DNA from 2 places in the Streptomyces sp. 3N207 genome. Region 1 is predicted to be linked to the other one. Evidence: riboswitches for the same ligand, from Rfam matches in the RefSeq annotation. Region 1 holds a riboswitch; the other holds the start of a gene.

Region 1 (4,505 bases):
GCGTCCGGGCGCAGCAGGCGCTCGGCAAGGAGGCGCGCGCCGGAGAGCGTACGCCGCTGCCGGTCCTTGAAGTCGTCGCTGGCGGCGACCTTGAAGGCGACGGCCTTCGCGGCGATCACATGCTCCAGCGGACCGCCCTGCTGGCCGGGGAAGACCGCGGAGTTGATCTTCTTGGCGTGCTCCTTCTTGGAGAGGATCACACCGCCGCGCGGGCCGCCCAGGGTCTTGTGCGTGGTGGTCGTGACGACATCCGCGTGCGGCACCGGGCTGGGGTGCAGCCCCGCGGCCACGAGACCGGCGAAGTGTGCCATGTCCACCATCAGATACGCGCCGACCTCGTCGGCGATCCGGCGGAAGGCGGCGAAGTCGAGCTGGCGCGGGTAGGCGGACCAGCCAGCGATGATCAGCTGCGGGCGGTGCTCCTTGGCCAGCCGCTCGACCTCGTCCATGTCGATCCGGCTGGTCTGGTCGTCGACCTTGTAGGCGACGACGTTGTAGAGCTTGCCGGAGAAGTTGATCTTCATGCCGTGGGTGAGGTGCCCACCGTGCGCCAGATCCAGACCCAGGATGGTGTCGCCCGGCTTGAGCAGCGCGAACATCGCGGCGGCGTTCGCCTGCGCACCGGAGTGCGGCTGTACGTTGGCGGCCTCGGCGCCGAACAGCGCCTTGATGCGGTCCCTGGCCAGGCTCTCGACCACGTCGACGTACTCGCAGCCGCCGTAGTAGCGGCGGCCGGGGTAGCCCTCGGCGTACTTGTTGGTGAGGACCGAGCCCTGGGCCTCCATGGAGGCGACCGGAGCGAAGTTCTCCGAGGCGATCATCTCGAGGGTGGACTGCTGGCGGTGGAGTTCGGCGTCGACGGCGGCGGCGACGTCGGGGTCGACCTCGTGGAGAGAACCGTTCAGAAGCGACATGGAAGAACCGTCCCTGGGAAGTGGCGGCGGGGTGGGCAAGCGGCCTCGGGCGATCCGAGGCGGACCTCGGTCACCCGAGGCGGGCGCCTCAGCTGCCTGAGGCGAAAGCGGCGTACTCGTCGGCCGAGAGCAGGTCGTCCGGCACCTCGGAGATCCTCACCTTGAACAGCCAGCCGCCCTCGAACGGGGCGGAGTTCACCAGCGCCGGGTCGTCCACCACGTCCTGGTTGACCTCGGTGATCTCACCGGAGGCGGGGGAGTAGAGGTCGCTGACGGACTTGGTGGACTCCAGCTCGCCACAGGTCTCGCCCGCGGTGACGGTGTCGCCGACCTCGGGAAGCTGGACGAAAACCACATCACCGAGCGCGCCTGCGGCGTGCTCGGTGATGCCGACCGTCGCGACGCCGTCCTCGACGTCGGACAGCCACTCGTGCTCCTTGCTGTAGCGGAGCTGCTGGGGGTTGCTCATGAGTCTGATTCTCCCGGATGCGAAAGGTGCAGTGAAAACGGTCTTGGCAGGTGGAACCGGGGGCCCGAACTCGGCACGGGCCACCGGTGGAAAGAGCTCAGCCCTTCCGAGGACTCAACCCTCCCAGGGCTCAGTCCCTCTTGTAGAAGGGCAACGCCACAACCTCGTACGGCTCGTGGGAGCCCCGGATGTCCACGGCGACCCCCTTCGTGCCGGGTTCCGCGTGCGCCGCGTCCACGTACGCCATGGCGATCGGCTTGCCCAGCGTCGGGGAGGGCGCGCCGGAGGTGATTTCGCCCACAACGGCGCCGTCGGCGACCACGGGATAACCGGCCCGCGGAACCCGGCGCCCCTCGGCGACCAGCCCGACCAGCTTGCGCGGCGGCGCTTTCCTGGCCTTCTCGGCGGCAGCTGCCAGCGCGTCCCGGCCCACGAAGCGGCCCTCGTTCGTCGTCTTCTCGAACTTGACGACCCTGCCCAGACCCGCGTCGAACGGGGTCAGCGCGGTGGACAGTTCGTGCCCGTACAGCGGCATGCCCGCCTCCAGGCGCAGCGTGTCGCGGCAGCTGAGCCCGCACGGCACCAGGCCGGCGTCCCCGCCCGACTCCGTCAGCGCTTCCCAGACCTCGACGGCGTCGTCGGGGGCGACGAACAGCTCGAAGCCGTCCTCGCCGGTGTAACCCGTACGGGCGATGAGTGCGGGCTTGCCGGCGACGATGTCGCGCTCGCCCGCGTAGTAGCGCAGCCCCTCCACGTCGAAGCCGGTCAGCTTCTTGAGGATGCCCACGGCGGCCGGCCCTTGGACGGCGATCAGCGCGTATTTGTCGCGGTCGTCCCGCACCTCGGCGCCGTACCCGTCCTGCCGCTCGACCAGCGCGTCGAGGACGGTCTGTGCGTTGGCGGCGTTGGCGACGACCAGATACTCCCGCTCGTCCTGCTCGCCCAGCCGGTAGACGATCAGGTCGTCGAGAATGCCGCCGTTCTCGTCGCAGATCATGGTGTAGCGGGCGCGGCCGACGGCCAGCTTGGACAGGTTGCCCACCAGCGCGTAGTCCAGCAGCTCGCCCGCCTGCGGTCCGGTGAGAGTGATCTCACCCATATGGGAGAGGTCGAAGAGGCCGGCGGTCGAGCGCACGGCCAGATGCTCCTCGCGCTCGCTGCCGTAGCGCAGCGGCATGTCCCAGCCCGCGAAGTCGGTCATGGTGGCGCCCAGCGCCCGGTGTGTGGCGTCCAGCGCGGTCTTACGGGTGGCCGGTGGCTCAGTCATGCAGGCTCCAGAGTCCCAATGAGTCCCCACAAGGGGTATGACGCGGATGTCCTCCCCATCTGTCATCGGAACCTGAGAGGTTCGCCGACAGCTCCCGAACGGCTGGAGCGCGGCTTGCACCTTGGGTGGGACCACCGGCCCGCGCCGGGGCGGGAGCGCGACGGTCCGCTTTTCAGATCTGCCTAGCCTGCGCGGTAACGGGGCCTGAGAGATTCAAGGGAGGATCTTGCTCCTTCGGCGCCCCGGCATGCTGTTGCGGTTACTGACGTGCGAATACTGCTGTGCCTGCCGGAGACTCTCCCGCGCGGGTTCGAACGGCCGGTATGGAGTTGAGTGCGGACATCATCGCACGGGTGAGCGGGCCGTGACTGCCCCTGAGCGCAAGCCGTTCACCTTGAATCGCATTACCTTTTCTTTACATACTTGGGGGAGGCGGTGGCCGAGCCGTCGCCCAGGGAGGGAGATCCATTGGGCAGCCTGTGCAGTGCGGACGCGATGCCGAGGGGCGCGCGGGCGGGTCCCGCCGCCCGCTCCGTGGTCCGCCACGACCTGCGCCGCACCGCCGCGGTGCGGACGCTTCGCTACCGCGCCGGGGATGTGGTGGTCGTCTCCGGTCTGCCGGGCGGCGGCAAGTCCACCCTGATCAGATCCGCTGTCCCGGCGCGCGGCCAGGTCATCCGTATCGACTCCCAGGACACCCGGGAGCGCTGGGAGCGGCGCATGCCGCGCTGGCTGCCGTACGGCGTCTACCGGCCGCTGGTGCGGCTCGCGCACTACGCGGGGCTGCGCGCGGCGCTCGGCTCGGGGGCCGCAGTCGTGGTGCACGACTGCGGTACGCAGAGCTGGGTGCGCCGCTGGCTGGCCCGGGACGCGGTACGGCGGGGCCGGTCGCTGCACCTGCTGCTGCTCGACGTCTCGCCCGAGGACGCGCTCGCCGGGCAGACCGCGCGGGGCAGGAGGGTGTCCGGGTACGCCTTCCACCGTCACCTGCGTGCCGTACGCAGACTGCGGTCGGCCGCCGAGGCGGGGCGGCTGCCTGCGGGCATCGTCTCCTCGGTGCTGCTGGACCGGGGCGCGGCCCAGGCACTGCGCTCCGTGCTCTTCGAACCGCTGCCCGAGCCGGTGCCGATGGCGGTCTCCACGCATGTGCGGCTGGTGCCCGCACCCGCTCCGGTGCCGCCCGCCCGAGTGCCGGGGGCCCCGGTGGCGCCAGTGCCGCCCGCGCGGGCCGGGCCGCGGACGCCGACGGTCCCGCCGCCCGGGAGGGACGACGGGACCGCGGACGGGGACACCTGTGACCGGGCCCCGGGCGTGACCGGGATCAGCGGCCCGCGTCCGGGGTGACCGGCTTCTCGAGCTGCGGCTCGGCGGGCACCGCCGGGGGCACCAGTCCGAGCGCCGGCTTCTCGGGCGCCTGCCCCTCCGCGGGCTCTGCGGGTTCCGCGGGCTGACCGGGCTTGGCGGGCTGGCTGTGCTGACCGGGCTCGGCGGGCTGCCCGTGCTGGCCGGGCTTGGCGGGTTTCGCGGCCTGGCCGTGCTGACTGGGCTTCGCGGGCTGGCCGTGTTCGCCGGGCTTCGCGGGCTGGCTGTGCTGGCCGGGCTTCGCAGGCTTCGCGGCCTGGCTGTGCTGGCCGGGCTTCGCGGGCTGGCCGTGTTCGCCGGGCTTGGGCTCGGCAGGCTTCGGCTGGGCATGCTGCTGCTTCGGCTCCTGCGGCTGAGCAGGCTTGTGCTCAGTCGTGGGCTTCTGCTCCTCCGACGGGTTGTCGTGCGGGGCGGCAGGCTTCGCCGGCTGGCCCTGGGCGGGCTTCTGCGGCTTGGCGGGCTTCTGCTGCTGGGCGCCCTGGTCACCCGACGG
Region 2 (4,505 bases), on a different contig from region 1:
ATCGTCGGCGCGTGGAAGCCGTAGTCGATCAGCCGCTTGGCGACGTCGTCGATGCTCACGCCCGTCTGCTTGGTCAGCGGCCGTACGTCGATGATGCACTCGTGCGCCACCAGCCCGTTCGGGCCCGTGTAGAGCACGGGGTAGTGCGGCTCGAGCCGCTTGGCGATGTAGTTGGCGCTCAACACCGCCACCTGCGTCGCCTTGCGCAGCCCCTCGGCGCCCATCAGCCGCACGTACGCCCACGAGATCGGCAGGATCCCGGCCGAGCCCCACGGTGCACCGGAGACCGGGCCGATGCCCGTTTCCGGCCCGGCGGCGGGCTGGAGCGGGTGGTTGGGCAGGTACGGCGCCAGGTGGTCCCGTACGCCGATCGGACCGACGCCGGGGCCGCCCCCGCCGTGCGGGATGCAGAACGTCTTGTGCAGGTTGAGGTGCGAGACGTCGGCACCGAAGCGGCCGGGTCGGGCCAGCCCCAGCAGCGCGTTGAGGTTGGCACCATCCACGTACACCTGGCCGCCCGCGTCGTGCACGGCGGCGCAGACCTCGGTGATGTGCTCCTCGAACACGCCGTGCGTCGAGGGGTAGGTGACCATCAGCACGGCAAGCTCGTCGCCGTGCTGCTCGATCTTGGCGTGCAGGTCGGCCACGTCCACGTCACCGTTGTCGCTGGTCTTGACGACGACGACCTTCATCCCCGCCATCACGGCGCTGGCCGCGTTGGTGCCGTGCGCCGAGGAGGGGATGAGGCAGACGGTGCGCTGTGCCTCGCCGTTGGCGCGGTGGTAGGCGCGTACGGCCAGCAGTCCCGCCAGCTCGCCCTGGGAGCCCGCGTTCGGCTGGAGGGAGACCTTGTCGTAGCCGGTGACCTCGGCCAGCCGCTCCTCCAGTTCGCGGATCAGCGTCAGATAGCCCTCGGCCTGCTCGGCGGGCGCGAAGGGGTGCAGTGCACCGAATTCGGGCCAGGTGACCGGCTCCATCTCGGTGGTGGCATTGAGCTTCATCGTGCAGGAACCGAGCGGGATCATGCCGCGGTCCAGCGCGTAGTCCCGGTCGGCGAGGCGGCGCAGATAACGCAGCATCGCCGTCTCGGAGCGGTGCTCGTGGAAGACCGGGTGCGTGAGGTACTCGTCGCTGCGCAGCAGGTCAGCGGGGAGTGCCTCTCCGCCGGCCTCCGGCCGGGAGGTAGCCCCTATCGCGGCGTCCAGCGCGTCCAGGTCGCCGGGCGCTGCCACCCCGAACGCCTGCCACACGGCGGCGAGCTGCTCGCGCCCGGTGGTCTCGTCGCAGGCGATACCGATGTGGTCGGCGTCCACCTGCCGCAGGTTGATCCCGGCTTCGCGGGCCCGGCCGGTGATCTCGGCCGCGCGGCCCGGCACACGCGCGGTGACCGTGTCGAAGAACCGCTCATACAGGACCTCGACGCCGCCGTCCCGCAGCCCGGCGGCGAGCAGTGTCGCGTAGCGGTGGGTACGGCGGGCGATGGCGGCCAGCCCGTCGGGCCCGTGGTAGGCGGCGTACATCCCGGCCATCACGGCGAGCAGCACCTGCGCGGTGCAGATGTTGCTGGTGGCCTTCTCGCGGCGGATGTGCTGCTCACGGGTTTGCAGGGCGAGGCGGTACGCCTGCTCGCCGTCCGCGTCCTTGGAGACGCCGACGAGCCGTCCGGGCAGGCTGCGGGCGAACTTGTCGCGGACGGACATATAGCCCGCGTGCGGCCCGCCGAAGCCCATCGGCACGCCGAAGCGCTGGCTGGAGCCGACGGCGATGTCCGCACCCAGCTCGCCGGGTGAGGTCAGCAGGGTGAGCGCCAGCAGGTCGGCCGCGACGGTGACGACCGCGCCCAGTTCGTGCGCCCGCTCGATCACCGGGCGCAGATCGCGCACCGCACCGGAGGCGCCGGGGTACTGCAGCAGCACGCCGAAGATGCCGCCGCGCTCGGCAAGCTCGTCGGGGATGCCCTCACTCAGGTCGGCAACCAGGACCTCCACCCCGGTGGGCTCGGCGCGGGTCCGCAGCACCGCGACGGTCTGCGGCAGACAGTCGGCGTCGACCAGGAAGGTGCCGCCGTTCTTGCCGGCCTTGCCGACCCGGCGCGAGAGCGCCATCGCCTCGGCGGCGGCCGTGGGCTCGTCCAGCAGCGATGCACCGGCGGTGGGCAGCCCGGTCAGATCGGAGACGACGGTCTGGAAGTTGAGCAGCGCCTCCAGCCGGCCCTGGGAGATCTCCGGCTGGTAGGGCGTGTAGGCGGTGTACCAGGCGGGGTTCTCCATGACATTGCGCAGGATCACCGGCGGTGTGACAGTGCCGTGGTAGCCGAGGCCGATCATGGAGTGCAGCACCTGGTTGCGCTGCGCGAGGGAGCGCAGCTCGGCCAGTACCTCCGCCTCGCTCCGCGCCTCGGGCAGCTCCAGCCGCTCGGTGCTTCTGATCACGTCGGGCACCGCCGCCGCGGTCAGCTCGTCGAGCGACCCGTAGCCGACCTGCGCGAGCATCTTGGCCTGCGCACCGGCGTCGGGTCCGATATGGCGGCTCTCGAAGGGAGTGCCGTTCTCCAGTGCGGAGAGCGGGGTCCGGTGGGAAGTCATCTGCGGGGGCCTCCTGGTCTGTGCGACCTGCGAGGGGCACCTTTACGGGTGCCCGGACGGCCTCCCCCTCTGTCATCTCGACCTGAGAGTTTCACCGGGCCCCAGGTGCGGGGCCTCGGCTTACACCGTCGGTGAGGAGGGGCTTCGGCGCTGGTCCGGGCCCGCCCTGCTTTCCAGAGTGACCTCGTCCGCGCGGTACGTGGGCCTGAGAGATTCCGGGGAGGAGTTGCTCCTTCGGCGCCTCCGGAAAGTTCACCGGAGGACTCTCCCGCACGGGGTCGACAGCCACCTTGAGCGTATCAGCGCCCCCTTGAGTGGTAACCCGGAGTGCGCTCAAGTAGCCAACAGTCGAAAAGTGCCGTTTCGTGGTGAGTACGAGCGTGAACAGCACGTTGCGACCCCGTGGGAGGAGACTCGTGCAGACCTACATAGATCCGCGGAGCCTGATCGGCCGCAAGGCGTTCGACAGCGAGGGTGTCAAGATCGGCACGGTCGACGAGGTGTATCTCGACGACGCCACGGGCGAACCGGAGTGGGCGGCGCTGCGCACCGGCATCTTCAGCCGCGACGCCTTCGTGCCGCTGGAGCCCTCGAGCCTGGACGAGACCGGGCTGCGTGTCCCGTTCGAGCGCGCCCTGATCAAGGAGGCCCCCGACTTCGGCGTCGGCCGTCACCTCTCCCCGCAGCAGGAGCTCCAGCTCTACCGCCACTACGGGCTCGACGTCCCGGCAGGCGAGGAGGCGCCCACGCCCCCGGACCGCGATTTCGGACGGATCGCCGGCGCCGGGGACTGAGCCGCCAGCGCCCGGGCGATGTCCGCGTCCAGCATTCTCGGCTCGGCGGGCTCCAGCTCCGGGTCGTCGACGGAGAAGGTCCGCACCCGGCCGGGCGGAGTGTCCGGTTCCTCGAAACGGACGGTGACCTTCCCGATGCCGCTGCCCTGCACCCAGCCTCTGCCGTACTCGGCATGGCACACATCCAGGCCGGGGGTCCATCGCCGATCGGCGGACACGGCCGCGCCGGGCTCCTCGGCGGCGGCGCCCGCTTCCATCGCCGCCCGGGCCGTCCGCAGCGGCCCCTCGGCACCCGCCGGTCTGCTCTCGGCCTCCGCCGGACTGCCTTCGGCCTCCGCCGCTCCCGCCCCGCCTTCGGGGTGGTCTCTGTCGGACGGTTCGTGCTCCTGGCTCAGCGCGGCCTGGGCCTGCGCGAACAGGTCCTCCTGTGTGAAGTCGGCGAGCCCGCTGACCCCGACTCCCAGCAGCCGCACCCCGGCCGTGGTGTCCACCCCGTCCAGCAGCCGCAGCGCTGCCTCCTTGACGACACCCAGGTCGTCGGTGGGCCCACGCAGGGTCTCGGATCTGGTGAGGGTCGAGAAGTCGTAGCTGCGTACCTTGATGACCACGGTGCGTCCGGACCGCCCGGCCGCGCGCAGCCGCGTCACACAGCGCTCGGCGAGCCGCTCCAGCTCCAGCCGCACCCTGGTGCGGTCGGTGAGGTCCACATCGTAGGTGTCCTCGACGGAGACCGACTTGGCGTCCCGCTCGGCCACCACCGGACGGTCGTCGATGCCGTGGGCCATCGCATGGACCGAGGTCCCGTGTGACTTACCGAGCAGCCGCAGCAGCTCGTCCTCACCCGCCTCCACGATCTCTCCGACAGTGGTGATCCCGGCTCTGCGCAGCACCTCCGCCGTGGCAGGCCCCACCCCGGGCAGCGTCCGCACCGACAGCGGTGCCAGCATCTCGCGCTCGGTGCCCACCGGGATGAGTACCAGGCCGTCCGGCTTCGCCTGCTCCGAGGCGATCTTGGCCAGCATCTTCGATCCCGCCAGCCCCACCGAGCCGGTCAGCCCCGTCGCCGCTCTGATGTCCCGCCGCAGCCGCTCACCGACCTGTTGCGCCCCCTCAGCGCCGCCCTGCG

What was found. A riboswitch is a leader RNA that binds a small molecule or an ion and turns the genes downstream of it on or off. The one in region 1 is predicted to bind glycine.
Region 2: linked by a shared signal. The riboswitch ahead of gcvP (aminomethyl-transferring glycine dehydrogenase) and the one ahead of gcvT (glycine cleavage system aminomethyltransferase GcvT) in region 1 are both predicted to bind glycine.

The regions. Positions count from the first base shown of each region.
Region 1 covers NZ_JBQQBV010000003.1:253,137-257,641, reverse strand. Annotated here, with positions in the region: gene glyA (serine hydroxymethyltransferase) at 1-914, opposite strand, end outside; gene gcvH (glycine cleavage system protein GcvH) at 1,003-1,383, opposite strand; gene gcvT (glycine cleavage system aminomethyltransferase GcvT) at 1,514-2,650, opposite strand; glycine riboswitch at 2,833-2,963, opposite strand; partial or broken gene ACTWP9_RS06630 (AAA family ATPase) at 3,146-3,754, shown strand; gene ACTWP9_RS06625 (hypothetical protein) at 3,972-4,505, opposite strand, start outside.
Region 2 covers NZ_JBQQBV010000035.1:9,577-14,081, reverse strand. Annotated here, with positions in the region: gene gcvP (aminomethyl-transferring glycine dehydrogenase) at 1-2,585, opposite strand, end outside; glycine riboswitch at 2,769-2,866, opposite strand; gene ACTWP9_RS33960 (PRC-barrel domain-containing protein) at 3,002-3,379, shown strand; gene ACTWP9_RS33955 (DNA polymerase IV) at 3,295-4,505, opposite strand, start outside.